One region of the Sphingomonas sp. SL1004 genome, then DNA from elsewhere that is predicted to be linked to it. Evidence: predicted binding sites of a transcription regulator. Region 1 holds the regulator's gene; each other region holds the start of a gene.

Region 1 (10,495 bases):
GCGGAGTTCGGGGCGGGCGGTGACGCTGACCGCGACCGTGCGTCATGATGCCTCGGGGGATTTCGCCGGGTTCATTGGCGCGGCGCGGATGGTCGTCGACGAGGTCGAGCCGCCCGCCGAGGCTGCGACGTTGTCGCCGACCTTTACCAGTGGGCTCGACAAGGCGTTGCGCATTCCCTTGGCGCGGATCGTCGCCAATGCCGACAGCATCAATGCGCAGGCCGATGGCCCGGTGCAGAGCGATTACGCCGACTACGCCGCGGATATCGCCAGCGCTGGGCGCCACCTGCTCGAACTGGTCGATGACCTCGTCGATCTCCAGGCCGTCGAGCGGCCGGACTTTGTGCTCGCGCCAGAGCCGATCGATCTTGCCGACGTCGCGCGCCGTGCCGCTGGTCTGCTGACGGTGCGCGCGAGCAATGCGGACGTCACGATCGTCCGGCCCGCCATGGACATGCGGGTCCCCGCGCTCGGGGATTTTCGTCGCGTGTTGCAGATTCTGGTAAATCTCGTCGGCAACGCGGTGCGGTATTCGCCGGCGGGATCTCACGTCGCGGTGTCGGTGGAGCGCAACGATACGCAGGCCATCGTCATCGTCGCCGACAAGGGCAAGGGCGTCGCGCCCGAGGATCAGATCCGGATTTTCGAGAAGTTCGAGCGGGTCGATCCGTCTGAGGCCGGCGGCAACGGGCTCGGCCTGTATATCGCACGGCGTCTCGCGCGGGCGATGCAGGGGGATCTCACGATCGAAAGCGCGCCTGGTGAAGGCGCGCGGTTCGTCTTGACCTTACCGGCGGATCCGGCGCGCCACTAGGATCAGCGCGAGGCCGAACGCGGCGAGGAATGCGCCGCGATCCGCCCAAGGCCGCTGGTCGAGCATGAAGCTCGACTGCGGCCAGTGGATGTAACCGAGCCCCTGACCGATCCAGAGCAGACCCATCAGCGCGCAGAGCACGCCGACGACCATCAGGATCGGCCGGAGCGTCTTCATCAGCGTGACGCCATCGGGACGTAGTCACGCGCGGTCGGGCCGCTGTACAGCTGACGCGGACGGCCGATCTTCTGGTCGGGGTCGGTGATCATCTCGTTCCACTGCGCGACCCAGCCGACGGTGCGGGCGAGCGCGAAGAGGACGGTGAACATCGAGGTCGGGAAGCCGATCGCCGACAGGATCACGCCCGAATAGAAATCAACGTTCGGGAAGAGCTTCTTCTCGATGAAGTACGGATCGCTGAGCGCCAGACGCTCGAGCTCGATCGCAACGTCGAACACCGGGTCGGTGACGCCCAGCTCGCCGAGCACTTCCTTGACGGTCGTCTGCATGACGGCCGCGCGCGGATCGTAGTTCTTGTAGACGCGGTGACCGAAGCCCATCAGGCGGAACGGATCGTTCTTGTCCTTGGCGCGGGCGATGTACTCGGGGATGCGGTCGACGGTGCCTATCTCATGCAGCATGTTGAGCGCGGCTTCGTTCGCGCCGCCGTGTGCGGGGCCCCACAGGCAGGCGATCCCGGCCGCGATGCACGCGAACGGGTTGGCGCCCGACGAACCGGCGAGACGGACGGTCGAGGTCGACGCGTTCTGCTCGTGATCGGCGTGGAGGATGAAGATACGGTCCATCGCCTTTTCGACGATCGGGTTCACGACGTACTTCTCGGCGGGGACGCCGAACGTCATCTTCAGGAAATTGCCGGTGTAGCTCAGCGTGTTGTCCGGATAGACGAACGGCTGGCCGACGCTGTACTTGTACGCCATCGCGGCGATCGTCGGCATCTTGGCGATCAGGCGGTGCGACGCGATCACGCGCTGGGCCGGATCGTGGATGTCGGTCGAATCGTGGTAGAACGCCGACAGCGCGCCGACGACGCCGCACAGGATCGCCATCGGATGCGCGTCGCGGCGGAAACCACGGAAGAACTGCGCGAGCTGCTCGTGCACCATCGTGTGGCGCGTGATCGTGTTGGAGAAGTTCGCCAGCTCGTCTTCGCTCGGCAGTTCGCCGTTGAGCAGGAGGTAGGCGACTTCCATAAAGTTCGACTGTTCGGCCAGCTCGCCGATCGTGTAGCCGCGGTGCAGCAGCGTGCCCGCGTCACCATCGATATAGGTCAGCTTCGACTGGCACGACGCCGTCGAGGTGAACCCCGGATCATAGGTGAAATTGTCCGTCTGCGCGTACAGCTTGCGGATATCGATGACATCGGGCCCGACCGTACCGGACATCACCGGATACTCGAAATCCTTGCCGTCGACCTTGAGGGTTGCGGTCTCGCTCATGCTTGTATCCTTCCTCGAAATCTTATCAGCTAGCCATCCGGTCGGCGATCCGGCCAAGACTCTCGTCGCGCCCGAGCAGGTCGAGCACATCGAAGATCCCCGGCGACGTCTTGCGTCCCGTCAGCGCGGCGCGAAGCGGCTGTGCGACCTGGCCGAGCTTGACGCCCCGCGCTTCGGCCACGCGCCGTACCGCGCCTTCGAGCGCCTCCGTATCCCACTTGTCGAGCGCGTCAAGTTCGGCATGGGCATTGACCAAAATTGCACTCGCTTCACCCTGTAAAAGGCTCGCCGCGGCGTCATCCATCGCTAGAGGACGCTGGCTGAACAGGAAATTCGAGCCTTCGGCCAGTTCGTTCAGGTTTGCGGCACGTGGCTTCAGGACGGGCATCGCGCGAGTCAGAAGATCCAGTCCGCCGGTCGGCAGGTCGTGGCCGAGACGGTCGGCGGCGAGTTGCGCCAAGCGCGCGTCGTCGGCTTCACGGATATAATGGCCGTTGAGGTTCTCGAGCTTCTTCAGGTCGAAGCGCGAGGGCGACTTGCCGACGCCCGACAGGTCGAACCACTCGACCGCCTGTTCGCGGCTGATGATCTCGTCGTCGCCGTGACCCCAGCCGAGCCGGAGCAGGTAATTATCGAACGCCTCGGGCAGAATACCCATCTCGTCGCGATACGCTTCGATGCCCACCGCGCCGTGACGCTTCGACAGCTTGGCACCATCGGGGCCGTGGATCAGCGGGATGTGCGCGTAGATCGGCTCGGGCCAGTTCATGGCGCGGTAGATCGGCAGCTGGCGGAACGCGTTGTTGAGGTGATCGTCGCCGCGGATGACGTGCGTGACGCCCATGTCGTGATCGTCGACCACGACCGCGAGCATGTAGGTCGGCGTGCCGTCGGAGCGGAGCAGTACAAGGTCGTCGATCTCTTCGTTCTTGACCGTCACCGCGCCCTGGACGCGATCCTCGATCGTGACGGCACCTTCCTGCGGTGCGCGCAGGCGGACGACGTGGGGAAGGTTCGGTGCTTCGCTCTCGGGACGATCGCGCCACGGGCTGCGGATGCGGAGCGGCCTCTTCGCGGCCTGGGCCTCGGCGCGCATCGCCGCGATTTCCTCGGCGGTCATGTAGCAGCGATAGGCGTGGCCGTTGGCGACCATTTCGTGCGCGACCTGTGCGTGGCGTTCGGCACCGGCGAACTGCATGACGACGTCGCCGTCCCAGTCGAGCCCGAGCCAGCGCATGCCGTCGATGATCGCGTCGATCGCCGGCTGGGTCGAGCGGACCCGGTCGGTATCCTCGATCCGCAGCAGAAACTTGCCCCCGTTCGCCTTGGCGAACAGCCAGTTGAACAGCGCGGTGCGCGCGCCGCCAAGATGCAGGAACCCCGTCGGCGACGGAGCGAAACGGGTAACCACGGGTGCGGCCGAAGCGGCGGTGCCCGTATCAGATATTGCGCCCAACCGCGGGTGCTCCCAGACTGATGAAACCATGGAGAAACGATGGCCATGACAGCCGTCGCCGCCCCTAGCATGCGTCCTTGGCGGCGACAAATGGGCGTGCCGCGATGGGGGGCTGTCGTTGGGCTTGCCGTGGCGCGCGGGGGCCTGACGGTCGAGCGCTGGCTGGAGGCGGAACGCGACCAGCTGGTGCTGTGGCTGCCGGTGACGCTTGGGGGCGGTATAGCGCTATGGTTCGCGTTGCCGGACGCGGCGGCGTGGTGCATGGCGATATTGCTGCTGGTGGCGAGCGGGCTTGCGGGTCTGGCCGTGGGGCAGGGCGGGCGTGCGGCGCGCGCGCTCGCGATCGGGTTGCTGACGGGCGCGCTCGGCCTCGGGCTGATCTGGGCAAGGTCAGAATCTGTGGCGCGGCCGGTGCTGGGCGGTCCGACGATCGCGAGCTTCTCGGCGAAGGTCGAGGCGATCGAGCCGCTGGTGGCGCGGAAACTGGTGCGGTTGACGGTTCTGCCGATCGGCAAAGGTGTGGAGACCGACGGGCAGCCGGTTGCCTTGCCGTACCGGGTCCGCGTCAACCTCGCGGAGGCCGACGCGCCGAAGCTGCTCGGGACCGGGGCAGTCGTGCACCTTCGCGCCCGCCTGATGCCGCCGCCTTTGCCCGCGGTGCCAGGCGCCTACGACTTCGCGCGGGTCGCGTGGTTCGGCGGGATCGGCGCGACCGGGCGTGGCTTCGCACCGGTGGTGGTGACGACGCCGAGCGCATCAGGTGCGGGCATCCGAGTCGCGCTGTCGCACCACATCGTCTCGCGACTGGACGGCAGCGCGGGCGGTATCGCGGCAGCGCTCGCCACCGGCGACGTCGGCGCGATCAGCGAGGAGGATTCAGAGGCGATGCGCCGGGCGGGGCTCGCGCATTTGCTGTCGGTGAGCGGATTGCACATCACCGCGGCGGTGGCGGCGACGATGCTGATCGTGTTGCGCCTGCTGGCGCTCAGTCCATGGCTGGCCTTGCACGCGCGCCTGCCGCTGATCGCAGCATTGGCGGGTGCGGCGGCGGCGATCGGCTATACGCTGCTGACGGGAAGCCAGGTTCCCACGATCCGGTCGTGCGTCGCCGCGCTGCTCGTGTTGGCCGCGCTGGCGATGGGGCGCGAGGCGATGACCTTGCGGCTCGTCGCGGCGGGAGCGGCGTGCGTCATGCTGGTGTTGCCCGAATCGGCTGCCGGACCGAGCTTCCAGCTATCGTTCGCGGCGATCACTGCGATCATGGCCCTGCACGAACATCCCGTGATCCGCGCGTTCTTCGGACCGCACGAGGAGGGACGAGCACGCCGCCTCGCACGGGGCGTGGCGTCGCTGCTGCTCACCGGACTGCTCGTCGAGTTCGCGCTCATGCCGATCGCGGTCTACCATTTCCACAAGGCGGGGCTGTACGGCGCATTCGCGAACATCGTCGCGATCCCGTTGACGACGTTCGTTGTCATGCCGCTGGAGACTCTGGCGTTGCTGCTGGACGTCGGAAGCCTCGGTGCACCAATCTGGTGGCTGGTCCAGCGATCGCTCGACGCGCTGCTCTGGCTTGCCCACGTGGTGGCGGGCGCGCCCGGATCGGTGCGGTCCCTGCCGGCCATGCCGACTGCGGCGTTCGCGCTGATGGCAATCGGGGGGATTTGGATCGCGTTGTGGCGGACCCGGTGGCGGCGTCTGGGACTGCTGCCGCTGATGATCGGGGCAGTGTGGGCGCTGGCCACGCCGCCGCCCGATATTCTGGTGACGGGCGACGGCCGGCATGTCGCGGTCCGGACCGCTGCTGGCCTCTCGATGCTGCGGGACCGGGCGGGCGACTATACGCGGGATATGCTTGCCGAGAACGGTGGGGGCGACGGCGAGCCACTGCTGCTGGCCGACCAGCCCGATGCGCGGTGCAGTCGTGATCTTTGCGTCACCGATATTGCCGCGCGCGGACGGATGTGGCGGATTCTTGCGACCCGCAGCGCCTATATGGTCCCGATTGCCGAGTTCGTTGCAGCCTGTCGCGCGGCCGACGTCGTCGTCAGCGAACGCGGTCTGCCGAAGCGCTGCGTGCCGCGGTGGCTGAAGCTCGATCGACGCGTTCTGCAGCGGACGGGTGGAGTCGCGCTGACCTTGGGGACCGGGACGGTCGTGACGATCCTGAACGCGGGCGATCGCCATCCCTGGCGCGATCCGCCCATGCTCGAACGTACGGCACATTCGTTTAGACCGCGGCATGTCCGGTTTCATGATGCGGCGCCGGCGTTTCGCGCCAGCCGAGTCCGTCAAAAGTAGAATTGTCCACGCGAAGGCGCGAAGGCGCAAAGGCGCGAAGGTGATGCGACTCAGGAGACCTTCACACCTCCATGAACGATCAGCCCACGTCGGTTTCGGTGGTCTGCGAAGGCAAATAGACGCCAATCTAAGCACTACATCTTCGCGCCTCCGCGCCTCCGCGCGAACCAATTCTTCGGCTGCGTGGGAAGTTGGCGGCGATATGTTCGCGCAGAGGCGCAGAAGTGCAAAGATTGACGGTTCGAGTCGAGGTCGCGCTTATGCCTCGGAGCGTGAGAGAGTCTTCCGGACGCTTGATGGTGTTTGCTTGGGCGTGTCGAAAACTGGCCGCTTTTCGACCGCTCGGCCACGTCGCTTAGTTTGCCGAATAGGCCCGGTCGCTCTTGCCGGAGGGAAAGAGCGACTTGGCTTGCCGGCCTGGTGGTCGCTTTTTCCTGAGCAGCCAAAAAGCCGACTTCGGCCTGCATCGCGATGAAGCAGGCCGATCCCGGCAGTTCAGTCGTAGCGGCGCAGGATGCCGGAGAGCTTGCCCTGTACGCGGACCTGGGCGGGGGCATAGCGCTGCGGATCATAGGCCCGGTTGGCCGGATCGAGGCGGACCATCGCGCCTTCGCGGCGGAAGTATTTCAGGGTGGCTTCGCTGTCTTCGATCAGCGCGACGACGATCTCGCCATCGCGGGCGGTTTCGGTGCGGCGGATGAGGGCATAATCGCCGTCCAGGATGCCGGCTTCGACCATCGAGTCACCCGAGACCTCGAGCGCGTAATGTTCGCCAGAGCCGAGCAGTGCTGCGGGAACGGCAAGCATGGTGCTGCCTTCGAAGGCTTCGATCGGGACGCCGGCGGCGATGCGGCCGTGCAGCGGGATTTCGATCACGTCGTTCGCAGGCTGCGGTGCGGCGACAGCGGCCACAGTCTTCACGTTCGACGGCTTCGAAGGCGTTTTCTTTTCCGGGCGCTCCGGCATACGCAGCACTTCGAGCGCGCGTGCACGGTTCGGCAGACGACGGATGAAGTTACGTTCCTCAAGCGCGCTGATCAGACGGTGAACCCCCGACTTGGATTTCAGGTCGAGCGCGTCCTTCATCTCCTCGAACGACGGCGAGACACCGGTATCGTTGAGCCGGTCGTTGATGAAGCATACGAGTTCGTGCTGCTTGCGCGTGAGCATGGCGGTTCTCCGTCCGGAACAGACTGGGAACTTCTATGGAACATAATTAACGCCGTCAAGCGCTCGCTTCACGCAATGACGAGGATTTCCGCCGATTCGCCTTCTCTTGCGATCGGCGCGTTGCCCGCGCGAACGATGAGGCAGGTCGAACGCGCCAATGTCAGGAGCATCGAGCTGTCCTGGATCGTCGATGCATAGGCCTTGCCGTCGCGAAGTTCGGCACGGAGATAATCGGTGCGGGCGTTGTTCGCGGGCAGGTCTTCGCCGAGCAGCGCGTGACTCGTCTGCGGGAGTGGATCGCGGGCTCCGGCCATATGCGCGACGACCGGTTTGACGAACAACGTCGCCGTGACGAATGCCGAGACCGGGTTGCCGGGAAGGCCCAGGACCATCATCTCGCCGATCCGGCCGGCCATCATCGGCTTGCCCGGACGCAGCGCGATCCGCCAGAAGTCGATCGTGCCGCCGGCGGCCTCGATCGCCGGGCGGACGAGGTCGTGGTCACCGACCGAGGCTCCTCCAGTGGTGACCAGGAGGTCGGCTTCGACGCTGGCGAAGGCATCGCGCAGGATGTCGAGACGGTCGGGGAGGATCCCGAGGTCGATGATGTCGACGGGCATGTCGGCGAGCATCGCGGCGAGCATGATGCCGTTCGATTCGGGGAGCGCAACGCCGTCGGTGGTCGAGCCGGGGGGGACGAGTTCGTCTCCCGTCGCGGCGACGGCGACGCGGACGCGGCGGTTGACGGTCAGGCTGCCGTGGCCGCCGGTTGCGGCGACGGCGATGCGCGCGGGGCTGAGCCGGTCGCCAGCGGCGATCAGGCGGGTGCCGGTGGAGAAGTCCAGGCCCTTGCGACGGGTATTACGGCCTAGCGTCGGAGGGCCTTCGCCGGCCAGGATCAGCGTTTCGCCGTCACGCTCGGCTTCCTCCTGGACCATGACGCTGTCGGCGCCTTCGGGCATTGCCGCGCCGGTGAAGATGCGGGTTGCTTCGCCTGGACCGACCTTGCCGGTGAACGGGCGTCCCGCCGCGCTTTCGCCGATGACTTTCCAAGGGCCGGACATGTCGGCGAAGCGGATCGCGTAGCCGTCCATGGCGGAAAGATCTGCAGCGGGTTGCGTACGGCGGGCGAGGATGTCTTCAGCCGCCCAGCGGCCGGCGGCGTCGCGCAAGGGGACCGTCTCGTGGCCCACGCGGGGAGCCATGGCGAAGAGGCGGGACTGGGCTTCGGCGACGGGGACTAGGGTCATGCTGGGAACTCTGCGGCTGGGCGGTTTGGCTGAGTGAAGTATAGGAAGTATAGACGCTGGGAGCGGTTTGCCGGTTCGCACTCCGTACGGGAGAAGCGCCTGGTTGGCGGGCATGTTCCGTGCTTTGCCATGGGTTTGGCTTGTAGGACAGGTGTTGTCGCCGCGGTGGACCCGGGCGACGGCGGTACGCGCTGCTTGGTGCGGAGGCTTGGGTGGCGGTCTTGGCGAACGCGCTGTCGAAAGCGGATCGATATCCGATGTCAGCTACTGCTTCCTTGCTCTCCCGCGAAGGCGGGAGCTCAGACTGGGTCCCGGCCTTCGCAGGGAAACATATTGAGGCTTGGTGACGGGCGGTCCATCATGATGTCTGCCATCGCAATTGGGCCCCGGCCTGCGCCGGCGAGGTGCCTGTCGGGAGGGCGAGGGGGAGACTCGGGGCGTCAAGTAGGCGGAGCCGATCCTACCTCGCCAGTCTGGGTTCATCTGGAAAGGGCTTTCCCTGCACGGAATGAGACACCAGATCAGCAGGATGACAGCAGTTCAGCCACGTACGAAAGACAGGATCGGAGCGGCCGTCGGGGCGATCGTGTTGCCGGGGTTGCTTGGCTACGCGCTGCTCAACGGGCTGGTGGTGCCGATGCCGGCGGCGATGGGCGAGGCGTTGAAGGTGTTCGGGGTGGCGCCCCCTCCGCCACCGCCGCCGGTCGAAAAGGTCAGGCCGCGGCCATCACCCAGTCATCGACCGCAGGGGGCTGCGTCGCCGCCTAACCTGAAGTCGAAGGCTACCGAGGTGGTCGCGCCGCCGCCGGTGGTGCCGATCGTGGTGCCGCCGCCGGTGGTCGTTGCGGCCAAGGCCGGGGTTGGGGCGCAGGCGACCGCCGGGGCGTCGGACGTTCGTGGACCGGGTACCGGGAGCGGCGGGGTCGGTAACGGTACCGGGAGTGGCGGTTACGGGGATGGCGACGGTGGCGGGGGCGAGGAGACGCCGCCGCGGTGGCGGCGCGGGCGGCTGAAGGATTCGGATTATCCGAAGGACGCCGCCGAAACCGGTATTCGCGGGACGGTTTCGGTGCGGTATGTGGTCGAGGTCAGCGGACGCGTGTCGCAGTGCCGGGTGACGCGGTCGAGTGGAAGCGCGGAGCTGGACAGCCTGACGTGCCGGCTTATCGAGCAGCGGTTTCGGTATGATCCGTCGCTCGATGCGGCGGGGCGGCCGGTGGAATCGACGATCGTCGAAAAGCATGATTGGGCGATAGACGATTGAGCGGGGCTCGAACGCGATCGCTCCGCCGGGCGTGCCCTCACCCTTCGCTGCCTTAGGTGTCTCTCCGCTCTCCCTTATGGGAGAGGGTTTTGTCAGGCGGTCCAGTTACCCGATTTGCCGCCGCTCTTGGCGACGACGCGAATGTCGCCCAGGATCATCGTCTTGTCGATCGCCTTGGCCATGTCGTAGATTGTCAGCAGCGTGACCGTGGCTGCGGTGAGGGCTTCCATCTCGACACCGGTTTTGCCTTCGGTCGATGCGGTCGCGGTCGCGGTGACGCCGGTCGCGTCCACGGCCAGGTCGATTTCCACTTTGGTCAGCGGGAGCGGGTGGCAGAGCGGGATCAGGTCGCTGGTGCGCTTGGCTGCCATGATGCCGGCAACGCGGGCGACCGCGAGGACGTCGCCCTTCTTCGCAGTACCCGCGCCGATGGCCGCGGCGGCTTCGGCGGACATGGTGATGCGGCCGGTCGCGACGGCCTCGCGGGCCGTGACGGACTTGCCGCCGACGTCGACCATCCTTGCCGCGCCGGCTTCGTCGATGTGAGTAAGGCCGCTCACCCGACCAGCGCCCGCGTCGCGGCTTCGACGTCGTCCTGCCGCATCAGCGCTTCGCCGATCAGGAAGCAGTGGATGCCGTGCTCGGCCATCGCGTCGAGCTCCGCGCGGGTCGTGAGGCCACTTTCGGCAACGAAGGTGCAGTCCTTGGGCGCCTTGTCGACGAGGTCGTAGGTGCGCTGGAAATCTACGGTAAAGTCGCGCAGGTCGCGATTGTTGACGC
Region 2 (10,495 bases), 2.4 Mb from region 1:
CGGCAACGCAGGCTTCCGCATCCGCGCCGAGGTCAACACCTTCGGCGACGCGCAGAGCTTCCGTCCGATGCTCGGTATCATCACGCACTTCTAAGCCTTTGCCTCGCAAGAGGTTCAAGCTGGACGCGTAACGGGGGCGGGGAGTGGCTAGGGCCATTTCCCGCCCTTCGTGTGTCTGGCGTTTCCAGTGGGTTGGCGAGTGAAGTATAGGAAGTGCAGACGCTCGCGCGATGATCGCGGGAGGGTGCGCAGGGCGCGCGGGGGCGGGGAGTGGCAGCACTTTCCGCCCTTCGCGCGTCTGGCGTTTCCGGCGTGTCGGGCGAGTGAAGTACAGGAAGTGTAGACGCTCGCACGATCGTCGCGGGAGGGCGCATGCTGGACGCATCGCGGGGTGCGTGCACGCTGCGCTGGACTGGAGTGAGGGCTGGCATGCGTCGAACTGGGCATGTCGGCGCCGTGTAGGACAGCGAAATCTCGGGCGTCTGCGAGACGGGGTACCGCCGATCCTATTCATCCGTGACCTGACATGCGCAATGTTCACGATGCGTTCGCCTCGTTTCCGACTCCGCTCGCCGCAAGACCGGGGCGCGCCAAGGTGACTTCCGCGCGCGCGCGCGTAGGCGCGAGCGATGATGGAGTATGTGTTTGATTTCATGCGGTTGCTCGGCGGCGACCGCGCTGGCGCCACGCGTGGCCGTGGGGGCTCGGCGCGCGGCACCAGGCCGGGAGTCCTGCTGCAGTTTCGCCTGGTGTTCTACGGCGTGCTGCTCGGGCTGATGATGCCGGTGATTCGCCAGATCGACTGGTCCGCGCTGGTACCGCCGGGATTGAAGATCGAATGGCCGACCGGGTTCGGCATCGCCTGGCCTGCCGGGCATCTGCGCGTGCCGGGTGGCTGGGGTTGGGGGGCGGATGCGGCCAAGGCGGAGGCGTCGGCCGCGGCTGCTGCCGGAGCGGCGACCACGGCCGGTGCCGCCACCACCGCCACTGGCGCGCTGGCGACCGCGGCGGGTGTCGCCAGTGCGGCGACGACAGTGGCGGCGGCGGCGTCCGCGCTGTCGGGGGGCAAGGCGGTCTCCGCGCGCTTCACGATCTGCGGCCACGCCAAGCGGATCGACTGCATGGTCGACGGCGACACGTTCTGGATGGCGGGCACCAAAATCCGCATCGCCGACATCGACACGCCAGAGACCCACCCGCCCCGCTGCGCCCGCGAAGCACGGCTGGGGCAGGCGGCGACGCTGAAGATGCAGGCGCTGCTCAACGGCGGCCCCTTCACGCTGACCCCGATCAAGCGCGACGTCGACCGCTACGGCCGGAAGCTGCGGATCGTCGAGCGGGGCGGGGAGTCGCTGGGCGCGGTCCTGGTCCGCCACGGACTCGCTCGCCACTATGGCGGCGGCAAGCGTTCGCCTTGGTGTGGATGGGGTTAGCGTACCGGAAAGCCGATAATGCGTTATGATCGATCCATGGCCACGCACGTCGATGAGTTCGAAAAGCTGGAAGCCGATCACGGTACGGTCGAACATGGCTATGAAAGCTGGAAACGCGCTAAGATCAAGCGTGGCCTGAGGCAGTCACAGGATCGGTCGTCGATGATCCCGGTCGAACAAGTGCTACGAGACCTGACCTCTAGCCGGTAACTCCAGGCATAGACACAACATGACCGTTATCGGCCCTACTTTCATGTGGGACTTAGCTACGACAGGTTTGCCGAAACCAATTCAGAATGTCATCGGCTAAAAGCCTCCGACGCGGTCAATCTTAGCGCTTCAGAAAATTGCTGGTGCGTGCACGTCGACGTTAGATTTTGGATGTATCCCTCAAACTGATCCGGGCGCCAAAATTTCGACGAAAGCTGAGAATGACGAGGTTGCCCGTTCCAACAATCCACGCCGCTCCAATGCGACGAACGTCGCGCAAGAGCGGGCTTGGCAGTTGATCGAGCGCTCTGGATTAAATTCGATATCGGTGAACCCAGCGCATTGATTTAGCCTTAATAGCCAGTCCCGATGGGGAAACAGGGCTTTGATATACAACCAGTCGTAAAATGCGGTGGGTGGCGAGAGAGGAAAGTCCCGCCCCTCGAAATGAAAGCCGATCAGTCTACCCGATTCTTGGAGGCGAGGATCGCGTTTTGCTTCCAGACTCGTAACCCAATAAAGGTCGGTGAACGGTCCCCCCCCCTCAAAAACCTTGCTACCCTGAAAGACGCATTCAAGGGTCGTTAATTGATTATCTATTTCGACCTTGAGCTGAAATGCGCTGAGCTTTTGTCCAACTTCCCGCTCGGATTTGCTAGAAATTTCGAGAATTGGCGAAAGTCCGCGCGCAGCAGCTTTATCGTGCAATTCGACAACGTTTCGTTTTTTCTGAACCGCTGCCATTCCCGAATGCCACCGGAACTCGACCGGCACTGCATGAACGAGTGCCGCGCCGCTTTCTGCGGGAACAAAAACGGGACGTTGAGCCATGATCAGGCTATAATGTAATCACGAGCAATAGATATGGGAACGAGTATCTCGTATCGCTCCACGATTCTGAAACGAGCTTGGATTGCAGGATCTTTCCACTCGTGCCTATTATAAATGACATCTAAATCCAGACTATCAAGCATCTGTGCGATCGGAAGGGGCGTGATATCGCGCTGGTTTGCAACGTCGTCAGATACGAGCACACCGGGCTCGGAGGCAACGGCCGGATCAATTTTCAGCCACTTCAGACTTTCGATGCGGCCGTCTTGCGTTGCGGCATAGGCCATAGGTTGGTTGTCTCGAAAACAGAGATGCACATAAGCATCCATCCCACAGCCGATATCTGCATCCAGACTCCATTGGTTGCCACCGGTAGTTACTGGAATTCCGCGTTTGCGCAATTCAGACATACTCAAAAGGCCGTTGGCGGAAATGGACGCGATATTTTTGGCGTCGGTAAAATGGAAAAAGCTTCTAAATACGGGCCCCTGGCGGACACGGTTTACGAATGACTCTATTGGCATTGCAATTTCAGACCCCCGGGATTTTCCCGAAGAAAACCTGCTAGATATTTATTTTATATCATAGATCAATTTGGTCGGATCTGAATGCATTCTGAATTTCAGCGATTAAAGACCTAATGTTGGGTGGTTTGCGCGTCTCTGCCTCGCAGGCATTAGACGCGCACCCTCGTTCATTCAGCCGCCACCGAGTCGCTGAACATGTCCCGAACTTCACTCAGGTCCACATTCGCAGCCGGCCCCTTCTTCGCGGTCTGGCGCTTGTCGAAGCTATCCCAGACGTCGTTCCACTGGCCCTTGGTCGCGGCCTTCGAATACTCCGTTGCGCGCTGTTCGAAGAAGTTGGCGTGCTCGACGCCGTTGAGCATCGGGGCGAGCCAGGGCAGCGGGTGCTCGTCGATCATGTAGATCGGCTTCAGGCCGAGCTGCGTCATGCGCCAGTCGGCGATGAAGCGGATGTACTTCTTGATCTCCTTGGGGGTCATGCCGTTGACGGGGCCCATCTCGAAGGCGAGGTCGATGAAATTGTCCTCGAGGCGGATCGTCGTCTGGCAGACGTCGGCGATGTCGTCCTTCACCGCCTTGGTCAGGCACTGGCGCTCCTGACAGAAGGTGTGGAACATCTTGATGATGCCCTCGCAGTGGAGGCTCTCGTCGCGGATCGACCAGGTGACGATCTGGCCCATGCCCTTCATCTTGTTGAAGCGCGGGAAGTTCATCAGCATCGCGAACGAGGCGAACAACTGGACGCCCTCGGTGAAGCCGCCGAACATGGCGAGCGTGCGGGCGATGTCCTCGTCGTTGTCGACGGTGAACTTCTGCATGTAATCATGCTTTTCCTTCATCTCGGCATATTCGAGGAAGGCGCCATACTCGCTCTCGGGCATGCCGATGGTGTCGAGCAGATGGCTGTAGGCGGCGATATGGACCGTCTCCATGTTGCTGAACGAGGTCAGCATCATCTTGATCTCGGTCGGCTTGAACACGCGGCCGTATTTCTCGTGGTAGCAGTCCTGCACCTCGACGTCGGCCTGCGTGAAGAAGCGGAAGATCTGCGTGAGCAGGTTGCGCTCGTGATCGCTGAGCTTCTGCGCCCAGTCGCGGCAATCCTCGCCCAAGGGCACTTCCTCGGGGAGCCAGTGGAGCTGCTGCTGGCGCTTCCAGAACTCGAACGCCCAGGGGTATTCGAACGGCTTGTACTGCTTGGAGGCGTGAAGGAGGGACATGGGGTAAGCCTTTCGGGGAATGGGTTTTATATCGGGAAACTGGGGGATCAGGAGGGCGGCGTCATGTCTCTGTGCTCCATTGCCACATCGCGGCGGCAGACATGGCTAGGACGATCGCGCCCGAGGTGAGCATGATGCCGATCATCCGGAACGCGTAGGTCTGCGGTTCGGTGATGTCCGGCGAGCGGAGGCGCATAAGAAGTGCGATTCCGACAAGACCGAGCACGCCGGCGACCGCAAACATGATAGCGCTGCCGTACGTCATGCGACCAACTCGCGCGGCGCGCGTTCAGCACCCGAACTCAACACAGGAGAACGACCATGGTCGATGCAACCCAGATCCAGGAACATGCCGAAGTCATCGGCGCGGACGGCGTCCATGTCGGCACCGTCGACAAGGTCGAAGGCAACCGTATCAAGCTGACCAAGAAGGACTCGGGTCCGCAGGTCGTCGAGGGCACGGGCAGCCATGAAGGGCATCATCACTTCATCTCGCTCGGGCTGGTTGCGGATATCGAGGACGGGAAGGTCCGGCTTTCCGCCAACGCCGACGTGGCGGTGACGTTCGAAGAAGAGGCCTGAACTCTTAGCGGTGCGTTCGACACGCGCCGCATAGCCTGCCCGAACCCCGGTCCGCTTCGCGCGGGCCGGGGTTTTTCGCGTCAGGCGCTCCCCGGTCCGCGTGTCACGGGCCGGGGTCACGCTTGAACGCCAAGAAACCTTACTGGCAGGCAAGGCACTCATCATAGTCCTTCGACTCGACGTCGATCTGGCGCAGGTCGATGGTGTTGTCGGCCTCGACCCCGCCGGCGAAGCCCGCGCGCTGGACCGACTTCGAGCGCAGGTAATAGAGCGACTTGATCCCCAGTTCCCACGCGCGGAAGTGGAGCATGAGGAGGTCCCACTTCTCGACGTCGGCGGGGATGAACAGGTTCAGCGACTGCGCCTGGTCGATATAGGGCGTGCGATCCGCGGCCAGTTCGAGCAGCCAGCGCTGGTCGATCTCGAACGACGTCTTGTAGCAGTCCTTTTCCTCGACCGAGAGGAAGTCGAGATGCTGGACCGAACCGCCCTGCTCCAGGATCGAGTTCCAGACCGCGTCGCTGTTCTTCGACTTCTCGCTCAGCATCTTCTCGAGATACGGGTTCTTGATCGAGAAGCTGCCCGACAGCGTCTTGTGCGTGTAGATGTTCGCCGGGATCGGCTCGATGCAGGCCGACGTGCCGCCGCAGATGATCGAGATCGACGCGGTCGGCGCGATCGCCATCTTGCAGCTGAACCGCTCCATCGCGCCGACGTCGGCGGCATCGGGGCAGGGGCCGCGCTCGATCGCGAGCTGCATCGAGGCTTCGTTGGCCTGGCTGCTGATGTGCTTGAACATGCGCAGATTCCACGACTTCGCCATCGCACCCTCGAACGGGATGCCGCGTGCCTGGAGGAACGAGTGGAAGCCCATCACGCCGAGCCCGACCGAGCGCTCGCGGCCGGCGGAGTAGGCGGCGCGTTCCATGCCGGGCTCGTGGCGGTCGATGTAATCCTGCAGGACGTTGTCGAGGAAGCGCATGACGTCCTCGATCAGGCCCTTCTCGTCCTTCCACTGATCCCACGTCTCGAGGTTCAGCGACGACAGGCAGCAGACGGCCGTACGCTCGTTGCCGAGGTGATCCTTGCCGGTCGGCAAGGTGATCTCGGAGCACAGGTTCGAGGTCGAGACCTTGAGGCCCAGCTCGCGGTGATGCTTCGGCATCGCCTTGTTCACGTGATCGGCGAAGACGATGTACGGCTCGCCGGTCTGGAGGCGGGTCTCGACGAGCTTCTGGAACAGCGAGCGCGCGTCGACGGTGGCGCGGATCGCCTGGTCCTTCGGCGAGCGGAGATGCCATTCCTCACCGTTGCGGACGGCTTCCATGAAGGCGTCGGTGATCAGAACGCCGTGGTGGAGGTTCAACGCCTTGCGGTTGAAGTCGCCCGAGGGTTTGCGGATTTCGAGGAATTCCTCGATCTCGGGGTGCGAGACGTCGAGGTACACGGCTGCCGAGCCGCGGCGCAGCGAACCCTGGCTGATCGCGAGCGTCAGCGAATCCATGACGCGGACGAACGGGATGATGCCGCTGGTCTTGCCGTTGAGGCCGACCGGCTCGCCGATGCCGCGGACGTTGCCCCAATAGGTGCCGATGCCGCCGCCGCGCGACGCGAGCCAGACATTCTCGTTCCAGGTGTCGACGATGCCGCCGAGGCTGTCGGGGACCGAGTTGAGATAGCAGGAGATCGGCAGGCCGCGACCGGTGCCGCCGTTCGAGAGAACAGGGGTGGCGGGCATGAACCAGAGCTTCGAGATCGCGTCGTACAAGCGCTGCGCGTGGCCGGCGTCATCGGCATAGGCCGACGCGACGCGAACGAATAGGTCCTGGTAGCTCTCGCCCGGCAGCAGATAGCGATCCTTGAGCGTGTCCTTGCCGAATTCGGTCAGCAGCGCGTCGCGGCTGTGATCGACCTCGACCGGGTAGATCTGCGCGCGCACGGAATGGCTGTCCTGCGCCTGGCGCGGCGCCTTGGGGGCCTCGGCGGCTGGCGTGGCGGTGGTCTGTTCGATCGTGTCTGTGGTCATGTCGCTATCCCGGCTGCTGTCTCTGAAATCCATCGAAACCGCTCCTAGTGTTCTGTATTCGTTCGAATCGGCGTCATGTCGCCATGCTACCATCGGACGGGCTCAAACGGGAGAACAAAAAGTGACCATCGCGGCGGTGGAAGGCGCGCTTACGGTCATATCGCATATGGCTATGCGAGGGTTGTTCTACCAGCGATTGGGTCCGCCCCCGAACGCAACCCCAAGAGATTGTGCCAAAGCGCGATGAGACGCAAGGGGGTGCGGGGGGTGCGAGGGGCTCGGTTCGTCGCGTTCGTCGCGGGGTTGAGCGAGCGGGGGATTCGCGACGCGTGGAGTTCTGCGGGGTTCGCGATGTGCAAGGGAACGGGGCGGGAACGAAAAATTATTTCGGAGGTCGAAGTGGCAAATGTTGCTTTGGTTTAGGGGAGGGCGTGGGGCGACATATGGGGTGTGTCCCTAACGATCCTCCCCCGCCAGGGGGAGGTGGCTGGCACTTGCCAGACGGAGGGGGAGGAAAGGGTAACCTTTGTTCCGCGTCCTCCCCCTCCGTCGCCTTTGGCGCCACCTCCCCCTGGCGGGGGAGGATCGAAGTATGGTTGGCGATTCATCGATGCCTCGTCCGACGGCACCACCCCGGCGGAGGCCGGAGCCCAATTGGGGGACGTCGCCAACTGAGCGCGGCGCGTCGTTACTGCGACCTTTCCATTTGGGCCCCGGCCTTCGCCGGGGTGGAAGGGGAGGGTCTCCTACCTCAGCCCTCGATGATCGTCCGGATCTGCGTCGCCAGCGCTTCCATCGCGAAGGGCTTGGTGATCATCGACATCCCCGGTTGCAGGAAGCCCGATGCGAGCGCAGCGTTTTCCGCATACCCCGTCATGAACAGCACGCGCAGCCCCGGGCGCATTGCCCGGCCGGCATCGGCGACCTGGCGACCGTTCAACCCCGGCAGGCCAATGTCGGTGACGAGCAGGTCGATCCGGTCCATCGTTCGCAACCGTTCGAGACCGGTCGGACCGTCATGCGCCTCGACTGCCTGATACCCCAACTCGCCGAGCACCTCGACGATCAGCGCGCGGACGACCGAATCGTCCTCGACCACCAGTACGATCTCGCCCGCGTCGGTGGCGTGATCCTGCGTCAGGCCGGGGAGCGCCTCGTCGATCTCCGCTTCGCCGTAATGGCGGGGGAGATAGAGCTTGATCGTCGTGCCCAGGCCGACCTCGCTGTAGATCTTCGCATATCCTTCCGACTGGCGCGCGAAGCCGTAGATCATCGACAGGCCGAGCCCGGTGCCCTGTCCGAGCGGCTTGGTGGTGAAGAACGGCTCGAACGCCTTGGCGATGGTATCGGCGGACATGCCGGTGCCGGTGTCGGTCACGCAGATGCAGACATAATGGCCGGGCCGCACGTCGCGCTGGCTGGCAGCATAATGGTCGTCCAAATGCGCGTTGCAGGTCTCGATCGTCAGTTTGCCGCCATCCGGCATCGCGTCGCGCGCGTTGATGACAAGGTTGAGCAGCGAATTCTCGAGCTGGTTGGGATCGCAGAGCGTGGTCCAGAGACCGGCCGCGAGCACCATCTCGAAATCGATCTGCTCGCCAGTGGTGCGACGGAGTAGATCCTCGAGCGAGGCGACCAGCGGGTTGACCTTCACAGGACGCGGATCGAGCGGCTGGCGGCGCGAGAAGGCGAGCAGGCGGTGCGTCAAGGCGGCGGCCCGGTTGGCGGCGGTCGTCGCGCCCGAGATGAAGCGATCGAGTTCACCGACGCGGCCCTGCGCGACACGGCGCTGGACGATCTCCAGGCTGCCGGTGATGCCTTGCAGCAGATTGTTGAAATCGTGCGCGATCCCGCCGGTCAGCTGGCCGACCGCCTCCATCTTCTGCGCCTGGCGCAGCGCTTCCTGCGCCTCGACGAGCTCCTCGGTGCGATCGCGGACGCGCTGTTCGAGGTCCGCGTTGAGCGCCTGCAGATCGCGTTCGAGCCGCTTGCGATCGGTGACGTCGGCACCCTCGACGAAGATCCCGACGACCGCGCCGGTCGCGTCGCGGATCGGCTGGTAGACGAAGTCGACATAGCGATCGTTGACCGGGCCGCCGGGCTGCGCCTGGACCGCGTAGAGCATACCGGACGCGGTAAACGGTTCGCCCGTCGCATAGACGTGGTCGAGCAAGTCGAGAAAACCCTGTTCGACCGCGTCGGGTAGCGCCTCGGCAACGGTGCGGCCCAGCACGGGGCGGTGGCCCACCAGCTTGCCATAGCCGGGGTTGCTCAACTCGAAGCGGTGGTCGGAGCCGCGCAGCATCGCCATGAAGGTCGGCGCCTGTGCGAACATCTGGCCCATCCGCTCGCGTTCGTCGCGGAGTGCGCGTTCGATGAGGACTCGCTCGGTACTTTCGTAGGTCGAGCAGAACATGCCGGCGACGGCACCGCTCTCGTCGCGCACCGGCGAGTAGGAGAAGGTGAACCAGGTCTGCTCGTCATAGCCCTTCCGGTTCGTGAGCAACGGCAGGTTTTCGAAGAACGACGCCTTGCCGGCGAGTGCGCGATCGGCCAGCGGGCCGATATCGGACCAGAGTTCCGACCATATGACATCGAGCCGCCCGCCGAGCGCGGCCGGATGCTTGTCATACAAGATCCGCGCATAATGATCATTGTAGAGGAAGCCGAGTTCCGGCCCCCATGCGACGCACATCGCGAATTCAGATGCGAGCATCAGCGAAACGATCGAGCGCAGCGACGGCGGCCAGCTCTCGATCGGACCAAGCGGCGAGTGCGACCAGTCGTGGGTTCGGATCATCGCGGCCATTTCACCGCCGCCGGTCAGAAAATCGGCGTTCGCCGCGCTCTCTGGTGTCATCTCAGGTCCTTGGGCGTGTGTCGGCGACCGGATAGCTACTCATGGCAGCGTGATCCATCGGCGAGATGCACATATTTGCGCTCATCCGCACAGTATGTCGGCGAGACCCGCAAGGCTGGTGACGCCGTGGTCCCAATCCTGTGCGGAATCGGCATCGGGCGCGGGACGGCCGCCATATTCCTGCGGGCGGTCGACATAGGCGGTCTGCAGCCCGGCGGCCCGCGCGGCGGCGAGGTCGCTATGGTGCGCGGCGACCAGGCAGAGTTCGGCAGGGTCGATGCTCAGGAACCGGGCTGTGGCGAGATAGGATTCGGGAAGTGGCTTGTAGACCCGGCTGACTTCGGCGCCGAGGATCGCATCCCAGGGGAGCCGCGCACGGCGGGCCATCTCCAGCATCAGCGCGATGTTGCCGTTGCTGAGCGTGACGATCGGGAAGCACGCCTTGAGACGGGTAAGGCCTTCGACGGAGTCGGGCCACGGATCGAGCCGGTGCCAAGCGCGTGTCAGGTCGGCGAGTGTCGCTTCGCCCAGCGTGGCGGGATCGATGGCGTGATGGCGGAGCAGATCTTCGAGGGCCTCGCGGTGCAGCGTGTCGAGGATCACGAACGGCCGCCGGCCACTGCGGACCTCCTCCAGCGCGGGCTGATAACGCTTGCGCCAGCCGTCCGCGAACCGATGCGGGTCGATGTCGGTGCGGCCGAGCCGCGCGAGCACGGGCGCTGCGTCGCGGGCGATGCCCGAGCGCCAGTCGACCACGGTGCCGAACACGTCGAAGGCGAGGGCTTTGATCGGGGGGTGAGGCATGG
Region 3 (10,495 bases), 2.6 Mb from region 1:
TCTCGATATACATCAGCGGATCGCCGTTATCGCGGACGATCGCGTTCCAGTCGCCGACCGGGCGGGGACCCGCGTTGTACGCCGCGATCACCTTGGGCAGCAGCCCACCGGTCACGCCCGCCATGTCGCGCAGCCGCTCGAGATGACGCTGGCCGATATCCATGTTGGTCGACGGCTTGGTCAGCGCCTTCATGTCGATCGACGTGCCACGCTCGCGCGCGAAGTCGGTCGCGGCGGCGGGCATGATCTGCATCAGGCCATACGCACCGGCCGGGCTCTTCACGGTGTTGCGGAACCGCGATTCCTCGAGCGTGTGCGCGTAGACCAGCGCCTTGTCGATGTGCCAGCCGCTGTCGGGCGTCCAGTTCGGCGTCGGATAGCGTGCCTCGGCGGTCGAGGTGATTCCCTGCGGGCAGTTGTGCGCGAGGAACACGGTCGTCGCCGGCAGGCTGAGCGCATCGGCGACGCGGACCAGGTTGCCGAACTCGCGCGGGTCGCCGATCTTGGCCTGCTGGCGAATGACGGTATCGGCCAGATCGGTCTCGCCGACCTCGACCAGTGCGGCTGCGACGCGCACGTTGGGGCGTTTGCCGACGACCTTCCAGTCGCTCGCGACCAGCCCGCCGACCGACGTGCCCTTGTCCTTCATCGCCAATTGCTGGCGCGCGAGCTGGCCGTAGAAGCTCTCGCCGAACTGCGCCGCCGCCTTCAGTCGACCCTCGATCTTGTCGGGGCGCGAGCACACCATGTCTGCGCGCGACGCCCAGTACAAAGCCGCCGCCCGAAGATCGACATCGCCCGCGCGCGCCGCGACGCCCTCGAACCCGCTCTCGGCATTCGCACAGTCATTCTGCCGCCATGCCGACAGCGCGCCGACCCAGCGGCCCTGCACTGCCCAGTCGCCGACGCCGTCCTGCGCCTTCGCCGCCATCACGCGCGCGTTCACGTCGTCGCCTTGGAGAAAATAGATCCACGCGATCTTCTGCTGCCACTCGGTCAGCGCCTCGGCGGTGAGACCGGGCGTGCTATCCAACAGCGACTGCGCCTCGCGGCCCATGTCGGCCTTGACGTAGGGCTGCATCTTCAGCGCGAGATCGGCGGCGATCATGTCGCCCTTCAGGCTTTTCGCGCGGACGCGACGCGGCGCGCCATCCTGCCAGATCAGCCGCTGCGCGACCGGCAGCGGGGGCAGGCCGACCGCACCGCGCATCGAGGCGAGCCGCGAGATCTGCTCGGCCTCGGGGAGCTCGGGCGCCTCGTTCAGCAACGCTACCAAGGGCTCCATCTCGACCTTGGGCGAACCCTTGGCAGTATACATCTCGGCGCGCGCGATGGCGTGCAGCGGGCCGGGCTTCATCGTGTCGAGCTGGATCTGCGCGTCGGTCCACTTGCCGTCGCGAATCGCCGCGAACACGATCTTGTACGCCTCGCGCTGGCCCGCATCGAGCTGGTCCGGAATCTGCTCCAGCGTCGGCGCGCCGACCAGCTGCGTCGTTCCGAGCCGAGCATCGCCGCCGGGCTCGCCCGCAGCGGTTGCCGCGAGCGCAGGGAGGGGGAGGGCGCTCAAGCCCAATACGATAGCCAGAGTCCGAATCATTCCGCGCCCTTTTGCGACATCTGTCCGCCCATCAGCATCTGCAAATCCTTCCAGGCCTCGGCCTTGGCCGCCGGCTTCTCGATCAAGAACCGCGGATGGAAGCTCGCGACCACAGCCGTGGAACCAGTACCCGTTTGTGCGGTCTTATGGTTAAACCCGTGTAAACGCCCGCGCGCCGCCTGTAATTCCATCCCGAGGATGGCACGGCTCGCCGCATTGCCCAGCAGGAGCAACCGCTGCGGCGCCACCAACCCGATGTGATGCTTGGCGATTTCCGCGAGCCGCTCCTCGACATCGCTGTGGATCCGCCCCGCAGTTGGCCGTTTCGCGCAGACCGCGGCAAGGTGCACTTCGTCCCGCGTCAAACCGATCGCGGCGAGCATCTTGTCGAGCAACCGCCCCGACGCCCCGCTCAGCAACGCGCCCGCCCCACCATTATCGGGGCCGTCGTCGCGGTCGGGGCAATCGACAAGTACCATGACCGTAGCGTCAGCCGGGCCGATCGCCGTCAGCGAAACCCCGCTCCAGTCCGCTTCGGGAACCTCTGCACCACGCCGCCAGTTGAGGAAATCGGCAAGCAGAAGCGGCATTGCAGACGGCGCGACGACTGGCGCAACCGGCGTCGTGGCAGGCACGACAAGCGGCTCCGGCGTCGCGAACCAATCGCGCGGAACGTCGTCGACCAGCGTGTCGACGCCAGCCTCGTGCCACCAGTCGAGCGCACTCGCCGCTGTATTTCGCCAGTCGATGGTTTGGTCCGCCCCCACAGGGTAACCTATGCTGCACGGTTGACGTGGCGGTCAACTCGCGCAATCGCCATATTGGACAAGATGGTGCCGGCCCGAGCCCGAACGAAGGGTGGGGCATGAGCTGAGGCAAGAGGGGACATCCCCCGGGAGACGATGATGACGACACGTGAATCGATGCCGTACGACGTGGTGATCGTCGGCGCTGGCCCGGCCGGTCTCTCGGCAGCGATCCGCCTTAAACAGCTGGCCGCGGAGAAGGACGCCGAAATCAGCGTCTGCGTGCTCGAAAAGGGCTCCGAGGTCGGCGCCCATATCCTGTCCGGCGCGGTCATCGATCCCAAGAGCCTCGACGAGCTGCTGCCGAACTGGCGCGAGGACGGCTGCCCGCTCGCCGAAGTCCCGGTGACCGAGAACCACCACTGGATCCTCACCAAGACGAAGAAGAGCGAGATGCCGCACTTCGTCACGCCCTCGTTCATGCACAACAAGGGCACGTACACCGGCTCGCTCGGCAATCTGTGCCGCTGGCTCGCGGGCAAGGCGGAGGAGCTCGGCGTCGAGATCTTCCCGGGTTTCGCCGCGGCGGAAATCCTGTTCAACGACGACGGCTCGGTGAAGGGCGTCGCGACCGGCGACATGGGTGTCGCGCGCGACGGCACGCACAAGGGCGACTACACCCCCGGCCTCGAACTCCACGCGAAGTACACCTTCTTTTCCGAAGGCTGCCGCGGTCACCTGACGAAGGAACTGATCCGCAATTTCGCGCTCGACAAGGACAGCGATCCGCAGGTCTACGGCCTCGGCATCAAGGAACTGTGGGATATCGATCCCGAACTCCACGTCCCCGGCCGCGTCATCCACACGCAGGGCTGGCCGCTGACGGAAACCGAAGGCTCGAACGGCGGCGGCTGGATCTATCACCAGGCGAACGGCCAGGTCTCGATCGGCTTCGTCACGTGGCTGAACTACACCAACCCGCATCTCTCGCCGTTCCACGAGATGCAGCGCTGGAAGACGCATCCCGAGATCGCCGCGCTCCTCAAGGGCGCCAAGCGCGTCAGCTACGGCGCGCGCGCGATCAGCGACGGCGGGCTGCAGTCGATCCCCAAGCTCGTCATGCCCGGCGCCGCCCTTATCGGCGACAGCGCCGGCTTCCTCAACGTGCCCCGCATCAAGGGCACGCATACCGCGATGAAGTCCGGCATGATGGCCGCCGAAGCCGCGGTCGAGGCGATCGTCTCGCAGCGCGGCCACGACGAACTCGCCGCCTATCCCGAGGCGTTCGAGAAATCATGGGTGAAGAAGGAGCTCTCGGTCGTCCGCAACGTCGTGCCGCTGGTCAAGAAGTTCGGCGACCTGATCGGTTCGGGCCTCGCCGGCATCACGATGTGGCTCGAACATCTGGGGATCAAGGTGCCCTTCACGATGCACCACCATCCTGACCATGAGAGCCTCTGGCGCAAGGACCTCGTCAAGCCGATCGTCTACCCCAAGTCGGACGGCGTGCTGACGTTCGATCGCCTTTCGTCGGTGTTCATCTCGAACACCAACCACGAGGAGGACCAGCCGGTCCACCTGACGCTCAAGGATCCGGCGGTACCTATCTCGTACAACCTGCCGATGTACGACGAGCCCGCGCAACGCTATTGCCCAGCCGGCGTTTACGAGGTGGTGGGCGTCGAAGAGGGCGATCCAAAGTTCGTCATCAACGCGCAGAACTGCGTCCACTGCAAGACCTGCGACATCAAGGACCCCACCCAGAACATCAACTGGGTCGTACCCGAGGGCGGCGGAGGCCCGAATTATCCCAACATGTAAGCGTCTGTTTCTCGCACTAGGTCTCGTCGCGGCGGCTCCCGCCACGGCGGGAACGGGTGATCTCTCCGCCTATCTGAAGGCTCGTGCTGCGGACGCCGCAGGGCGACCGGATCTCGCTGCCGCCAGCTATGCCAAGGTACTCGCGGCCTCGCCCGACGATCCCATCGTCGCGATCCGCGCCTACCGCGAGGCGCTCAAGGCCGGGGATATGTCGCTCGCGACGCGCGCCGCCGCTGTGCTGACCAAGGCCGGCGTAGCGCCCGCAGATGCCGCGCTCTTCCCGCTCGCCGACGCTGCGCGCAAGGGCGACACGAAGGCCGCGAGCACTGCCATCGCCACGCTCTCCACCGGTCCACTCGTAGTCCTCGCGCCCTCGCTCTACGCTTGGGTCGCGCAGGCCGAAGGTCGCGACCCGGAACCCTCGCTCGCTACCGCCGCGAAGGATCCCGTCGCCAACCGCTTCGCCACCGAAACGCGCGCGCTGATCGCCGCCGCACCGCCCAGGCAACCGCTCGCGAGCGGCGTGTCGCACCTGCTGGCCCGCCTCGCCAGCGACCTCGCTGCCGGTGAGCCTTCGCCGCTCTCGATCGCCTTGACGCAAGCCGCCCTGCGCGCCGACCCAAGCTATGACCGCGCCCGCATCCTCCTCGCCGACGCGCTGGCCCGCATCAAGATCGTCGACCCCGCGCTCGCCGTCCTCGACGAGATCGACCTGAAAAGCCCGTTCGCCGCAGCCGCAGCCGCCGAACGCATCGACATCCTCGCCAACGCCGACCGCGACGGCGAAGCCCTCGCCGCCGCCAAGAACCGCGTCGACCAGCAGGGCGCCGCGCCCGCCGATTGGCAACGCTATGCCGATCTGCTCGTCACCACCGGGAACCCTGCCGAAGCCGCCATCTGGTACCAGCGCATCATCGCCGCCGACGGTGACAAGGGCGGCACTTGGGGGGCGTGGCTGCAATATGGCGGCGCGCTCGATCAGGCCGACCGCTGGCCCGAAGCCCGCGACGCACTCCAAAAAGCTGTCGCCCGCGGCCCCGCCCAACCACTCGCGCTGAACTACCTTGGCTTCGCGCAAGTCGAGCACGGCGACGACTTACCCGGCTCGATCAAGCTGCTCGAACGTGCCACCCGCCTCGATCCGACCAACGCCTCGATCACCGACTCGCTGGGCTGGGCCTACCACCTCTCCGGCGACACCGCCCGCGCGCTGCCCCTGCTCGATCGCGCATCGCAAGCCGACCCGACCAACGCTGAGATCGCCGACCACCTCGGCGACGCCTATTGGAGCGTCGGCCGTCAATACGAAGCGCGCTACGCCTGGCGCGCCGCGCTCCTGACCGCCGAACCAACAGAAACCGCCCGCCTAACCGCCAAGATCGCAGGCGGCCTCCCGGCCAACGCCCGCAGATAATCTCCTTCTCCTACCGGGACAGGGAGGGGCTCGTACCGAAGATGTGGGAAGGGTGAGGGTGACGCGTCACCGAAGTCCCGATCAGCCGCCTCCTCCCAACACCCGTCACTCCAGCGAAAGCTTGGGTCTCCCACGAGGCACGCAACGCCCGCCAAACCACGAGATCCCAGCGTCCGCTGGGATGACGGGCGGTTCGTGGCCAAGCCGCCCTGCAACGCCAACGATCCCCCCGATCGACGCCCGCCGCCAGCAAAAACGCTTTCGTCCAAGCTACGCCGCCACTCCAACGACGACACGCCGGCACCGACACGCCCGCATCGTCACGTCGCACACTGTCACGCCCCACGCTCCATGCCCCAGGCCGTCACCCCAGCGAAAGCTGGGGTCTCCCACGAGGTACGCAACGCCCGCCAAACCACGAGATCCCAGCGTCCGCTGGGATGACGGGCGGTTTGTGGCTAAGCCGCCCTGCAACGCCGAGCCCAAACCCGAGACACACGATGCCCGCCACCACAGAATCCGCCCCAGCGAAAATCAACCTGGCACTCCACGTCCGCCACCGTCGCCCCGACGGCTATCACGAGCTCGAAACCCTCTTCGCCTTCGCCACCGACGGCGACCTCGTCACGGTAGAACCCGCCCAAACCAACAGCTTCACCATAACCGGCCCCTTCGCAGCCGCACTTATCCCACCCCAAACCACCACCCCGGCGAAGGCCGGGGCCCAGTTGGGAGCCGACACTGATGCACCAAACGCCACCCCGGGCAACGCCCCCTGGAACGGCAATCTCGTAACCGCCGCAGCCGACGCCTTCACCGCCACATTCGCGCCGAACACCTACCACGCGCTGACCCTCGAAAAGCACCTCCCGATCGCCTCGGGCATAGGCGGAGGCTCGGCCGACGCCGCCGCCACCCTGCGCGCGCTAGCCCGCCTCCACGCCGTCGCTCCAACCGACCCCCGCCTCCACGAAATCGCCGCAAAGCTCGGTGCGGACGTCCCCGCCTGCCTGGCCAACCGCACCACGCTCGGCACCGGGAAAGGCGACACCCTGACCAACCTCGAAGGCCTAACCGGCAAGCCGCTCCTGCTCGTCAACCCGGGCGTAGCTGTCTCCACAGCCGCGGTTTTCAACGCCTGGGACGGCCAGGATCGAGGCCCGATCCCCAAAGGCGACCTGCTCGACCGCGCGAAAGGCGGCCGCAACGACCTCGAACCCCCCGCGCAGGCGCTCGCGCCCGTCATAGCCGAAGTCCGCACGCTCCTCGACGCAGCAGAAGGCGTCCTCCTGTCGAGAATGTCCGGCTCCGGCGCCACCTGCTTCGCCCTCTTCGACTCTGTCGAAGCGAGAGACGTCGCGGCAACCGCGGCCAAGACACAAGGCTGGTGGACACTCGCAACGAAGCTTGCCTGAGTTCCGCCAAAAACCCGTATACGGATCAACGCCCCCAAGCCCCGGCATACTGACAAAAGTCAGGATCAGAGCCGCAAACGGCTCCATGCGTACGATGCGTTCTCGACACCGTACAGGGGGCGATCCATGCCACCTCTGCATCAACTCGAACCGATATCGACCAGACTCTGCCGAACCCAACCCTCATGCCGGAGTCGTTCCGCATCCACCCCGCCGCGAACCCACGCTGGCTGCGTATGCGGACGGGGTAGATGTCGGAACGGGTCCGGCAGGACCGAAGCGCGCCTGTCTTTTCCCACAAACCCGATGTTCCGCTCTTGTTCCGGAAGAACAAAGAGAATACATGGTGTTTGAAGCGTTGAATGGCACGCGCGCTTGCTTTAGCGATGGGAGCTTATCAATGGCCGCTAATCTGAAAGTGATCGACACCGGCATGGCAACCGCAACCAACGACCGCCAGAAGGCGCTCGACGCCGCGCTCGCGCAGATCGACCGCGCGTTCGGCAAGGGCTCGGCGATGCGCCTGGGCTCGAAGGAAACCATGCAGGTCGAGGTCATCTCGACCGGCTCGCTCGGGCTCGATATCGCACTCGGCGTCGGCGGCCTGCCGCGCGGCCGCGTGATCGAGATCTACGGTCCGGAAAGCTCGGGCAAGACCACGCTCGCGCTCCACGTGATCGCCGAAGCGCAGAAGGGCGGCGGCACCGCGGCGTTCGTCGATGCCGAGCACGCGCTCGACCCGGTCTACGCCAAGAAGCTCGGCGTCAACATCGACGAGCTGATCGTGTCGCAGCCAGACACCGGCGAGCAGGCGCTCGAGATCGTCGACACGCTGGTCCGCTCGAACGCGATCGACGTGCTCGTGGTCGATTCGGTTGCAGCCCTCGTGCCGCGCGCCGAAATCGAGGGCGAGATGGGCGACAGCCATGTGGGTCTCCAGGCGCGCCTGATGTCGCAGTCGTTGCGCAAGCTCACCGGCTCGATCAGCCGTTCGCGCTGCATGGTGATCTTCATCAACCAGCTCCGCATGAAGATCGGCGTCATGTACGGCAATCCGGAAACGACGACGGGCGGCAACGCGCTGAAGTTCTACGCCTCGGTCCGCCTCGACATCCGCCGTATCGGCGCGATCAAGGCGGGCGAAGAGGTCACCGGCAACCAGACGCGCGTAAAGGTCGTCAAGAACAAGGTCGCCCCGCCGTTCAAGCAGGTCGAGTTCGACATTATGTACGGGCAGGGCGTCTCCAAGCTCGGCGAGATCCTCGATCTCGGCGTGAAGGCCGGGCTGGTCGAGAAGTCGGGCGCGTGGTTCAGCTATGACAGCGTCCGTCTCGGTCAGGGTCGTGAGAACTCGAAGACCTTCCTCAAGGACAACCCCGAAACCGCCGACCGTCTCGAGAAGCAGATCCGCGCGCGCACCGACAAGGTCGCCGAGGAAATGATGGCCGGCCCCGACGCCGAAGACGACGCATAAGGCTCCTCCTCCTTTTTCCTAAGGGGGAGAGGGAGGGGCCCATTGCCCTCGCAATGGGAGGTGAGGGCATGCGGCGGATGGTGCAGGCGGCGTGGCGGCAACGGGATTGCATCGGCGTCAGCATCGGCTTCGCACCGACATCGGATTTCTACGTAGGCACCGCACCGCCGCTCCCCAACACTCCACCCCGGCGAAGGCCGGGGCCCAATTGGAAAGGTGGCAATAACGAAGCGCGATCTTTCGTTACGATCATCCCTCAACTGGGCCCGGCTTCCGCCGTGGTGGCTGCTCCTACCGATCAACAACCCCCGCCACCTTGTTCTCCCGCGAAGGCGGGAGCCCAGTCTGGATCCCCGCCTTCGCGGGGAAACAAGAAAGCGCAGACTGCCGCGGAAAAATAGCGCAACAGTCGCGGCGAAGCGTCCAAATACCCAACGCTAAACCCTCGCGAGCGTCTATACTTCCTATACTTCACTCCAAACCGCCGCCCCCGATCCGACCATGAGGCACCCCGACCCATGACCACCGCCTACGACTGGACCGGTAGAATAGGCGACGTCTGGGCCGAGGAATGGCGCCGAACCGACCGCAGCTTCACCAACCTGACGCCGCGCCTCAACGCCGCGATCCTCGCCGCCGCCGTTCCCCAAACCCGCAAGATCATCGACATAGGCTGCGGCGCTGGCGCGACCACGCTCGCCACGGCGCATGCCCTTCCGAACGCGACCATAACCGGCATCGATCTCTCGCCAAATCTGATCGAGATCGCCAAGCACCGCAGCGAAACCCAAACCAACGCCTGCTTCGAATGCGCCGACATCACCATCGCCGCCCCGAACCACGCCCCAACAGACCTCTACGTCTCGCGCCACGGCGTCATGTTCTTCGCCGATCCCATCGCCGCCTTCGCCACGCTCGCCGAAGCCGCCGCCCCCGACGCCGCGCTCGTCTTCTCCTGTTTCGCCGAACGCACCGCAAACCGCTGGGCCACCGAGATCGTCACTGCAACCGGCGGCGACGCAGACGCTCCGGTGTCCACCTCGCCCGGCCCATTCGCCTTTGCTGACCCAAGCCATGTCGCCGCGATCCTGCAAAACTCAGGCTGGCATGCTGTACTACCCCGACGCGTCGACTTCACCTACCGCGCAGGCGAGGCCGCCGACCCCGTAACCGACGCAGTCGACTATTTTCGCCGCATTGGCCCCGCCGCATCCGCAATTCGCGACGCCGCCCCCGAGGAACGCGAGCGCCACATCGCGCGTCTCACCCAGGTCTGCGACCGGTACCGAAACGGCGACACGGTGGAATTCCCCGCCGCCGCCTGGATCTGGACCGCGCGCAAATCGGCCGAATAAAACAGGGGAGCCCGCATGATCATCGTCCACCACCTCGAAAACTCGCGATCGCAGCGGATCCTGTGGATGCTCGAGGAACTTGACCTCCCCTACGAAATCAAGCGCTACGAGCGGAACACGCAGACCATGCTCGCCCCGCCCGAACTCAAGAAGGTGCATCCGCTCGGGAAGTCGCCGGTGATCGAGGACGACGGTCAGGTAGTCGCCGAAACCGGCGCAATCGTCGAATATTTGGTCGACAAGGCGGACGGCAAGCTTGGCGCCCCCGCGAACCGCGCCGATGCGCTCCGCTACCGTTTCTGGCTGCATTATGCGGAAGGTTCGATGATGCCGCCACTGCTCTTGAAGCTCGTCCTCGCGCGCATCCCGCTCATGGGCAAGGTGGCGGTGAAGAAGATCCAGCCGATGATCGACGTCCACCTCGACTATGTCGAATCCGAACTGTCGCAGCGCCCCTGGTTCGCGGGTGCGGAGATGACCGCCGCCGACATCATGATGAGCTTTCCGTTGGAGGCGGCGCGGAGCCGCGGTGGACTGAACGAGTCCCGCCCCGCGACGATCGCCTGGCTGGCAAAGGTCCACGCACGACCCGCGTATCAGGCTGGCCTCAAGAAGGGCGGACCCTACGCCTACGCTTGAGGGCTGCGGATCAAAAAACCGCATCGAGGCTGAG

What was found. Region 1 encodes LexA, which represses DNA repair genes until DNA is damaged. Its sites were predicted from a motif close to GTTCCNCNCTTGTTCT; they were not measured.
Positions count from the first base shown of each region.
Region 2: the regulator LexA is predicted to act here: its motif matches at 6,941-6,956, upstream of AC3D24_RS16750 (ribonucleoside-diphosphate reductase subunit alpha).
Region 3: the regulator LexA is predicted to act here: its motif matches at 7,302-7,317, upstream of recA (recombinase RecA).

Region 1 covers NZ_JBYMUX010000001.1:1,287,941-1,298,435, reverse strand. Annotated here, with positions in the region: gene AC3D24_RS05675 (sensor histidine kinase) at 1-814, shown strand, start outside; gene AC3D24_RS05670 (hypothetical protein) at 788-991, opposite strand; gene AC3D24_RS05665 (citrate synthase) at 991-2,274, opposite strand; gene gltX (glutamate--tRNA ligase) at 2,300-3,760, opposite strand; gene AC3D24_RS05655 (ComEC/Rec2 family competence protein) at 3,821-6,031, shown strand; gene lexA (transcriptional repressor LexA) at 6,527-7,201, opposite strand; gene AC3D24_RS05645 (molybdopterin molybdotransferase MoeA) at 7,270-8,451, opposite strand; gene AC3D24_RS05640 (TonB family protein) at 8,981-9,715, shown strand; gene moaC (cyclic pyranopterin monophosphate synthase MoaC) at 9,808-10,275, opposite strand; gene trpC (indole-3-glycerol phosphate synthase TrpC) at 10,272-10,495, opposite strand, start outside.
Region 2 covers NZ_JBYMUX010000001.1:3,641,077-3,651,571, forward strand. Annotated here, with positions in the region: gene AC3D24_RS16710 (outer membrane protein) at 1-94, shown strand, start outside; gene AC3D24_RS16715 (thermonuclease family protein) at 630-1,433, shown strand; gene AC3D24_RS16720 (hypothetical protein) at 1,470-1,643, shown strand; gene AC3D24_RS16725 (DarT1-associated NADAR antitoxin family protein) at 1,824-2,474, opposite strand; gene AC3D24_RS16730 (DarT ssDNA thymidine ADP-ribosyltransferase family protein) at 2,477-2,998, opposite strand; gene AC3D24_RS16735 (ribonucleotide-diphosphate reductase subunit beta) at 3,169-4,221, opposite strand; gene AC3D24_RS16740 (hypothetical protein) at 4,283-4,486, opposite strand; gene AC3D24_RS16745 (DUF2171 domain-containing protein) at 4,543-4,803, shown strand; gene AC3D24_RS16750 (ribonucleoside-diphosphate reductase subunit alpha) at 4,943-6,829, opposite strand; gene AC3D24_RS16755 (hybrid sensor histidine kinase/response regulator) at 7,581-9,689, opposite strand; gene AC3D24_RS16760 (haloacid dehalogenase type II) at 9,771-10,493, opposite strand.
Region 3 covers NZ_JBYMUX010000001.1:3,866,106-3,876,600, forward strand. Annotated here, with positions in the region: gene AC3D24_RS17760 (lytic transglycosylase domain-containing protein) at 1-1,597, opposite strand, end outside; gene AC3D24_RS17765 (uracil-DNA glycosylase) at 1,594-2,364, opposite strand; gene AC3D24_RS17770 (electron transfer flavoprotein-ubiquinone oxidoreductase) at 2,503-4,164, shown strand; gene AC3D24_RS17775 (tetratricopeptide repeat protein) at 4,373-5,578, shown strand; gene AC3D24_RS17780 (4-(cytidine 5'-diphospho)-2-C-methyl-D-erythritol kinase) at 6,079-6,993, shown strand; gene recA (recombinase RecA) at 7,394-8,467, shown strand; gene AC3D24_RS17790 (class I SAM-dependent methyltransferase) at 8,986-9,822, shown strand; gene AC3D24_RS17795 (glutathione S-transferase family protein) at 9,838-10,461, shown strand.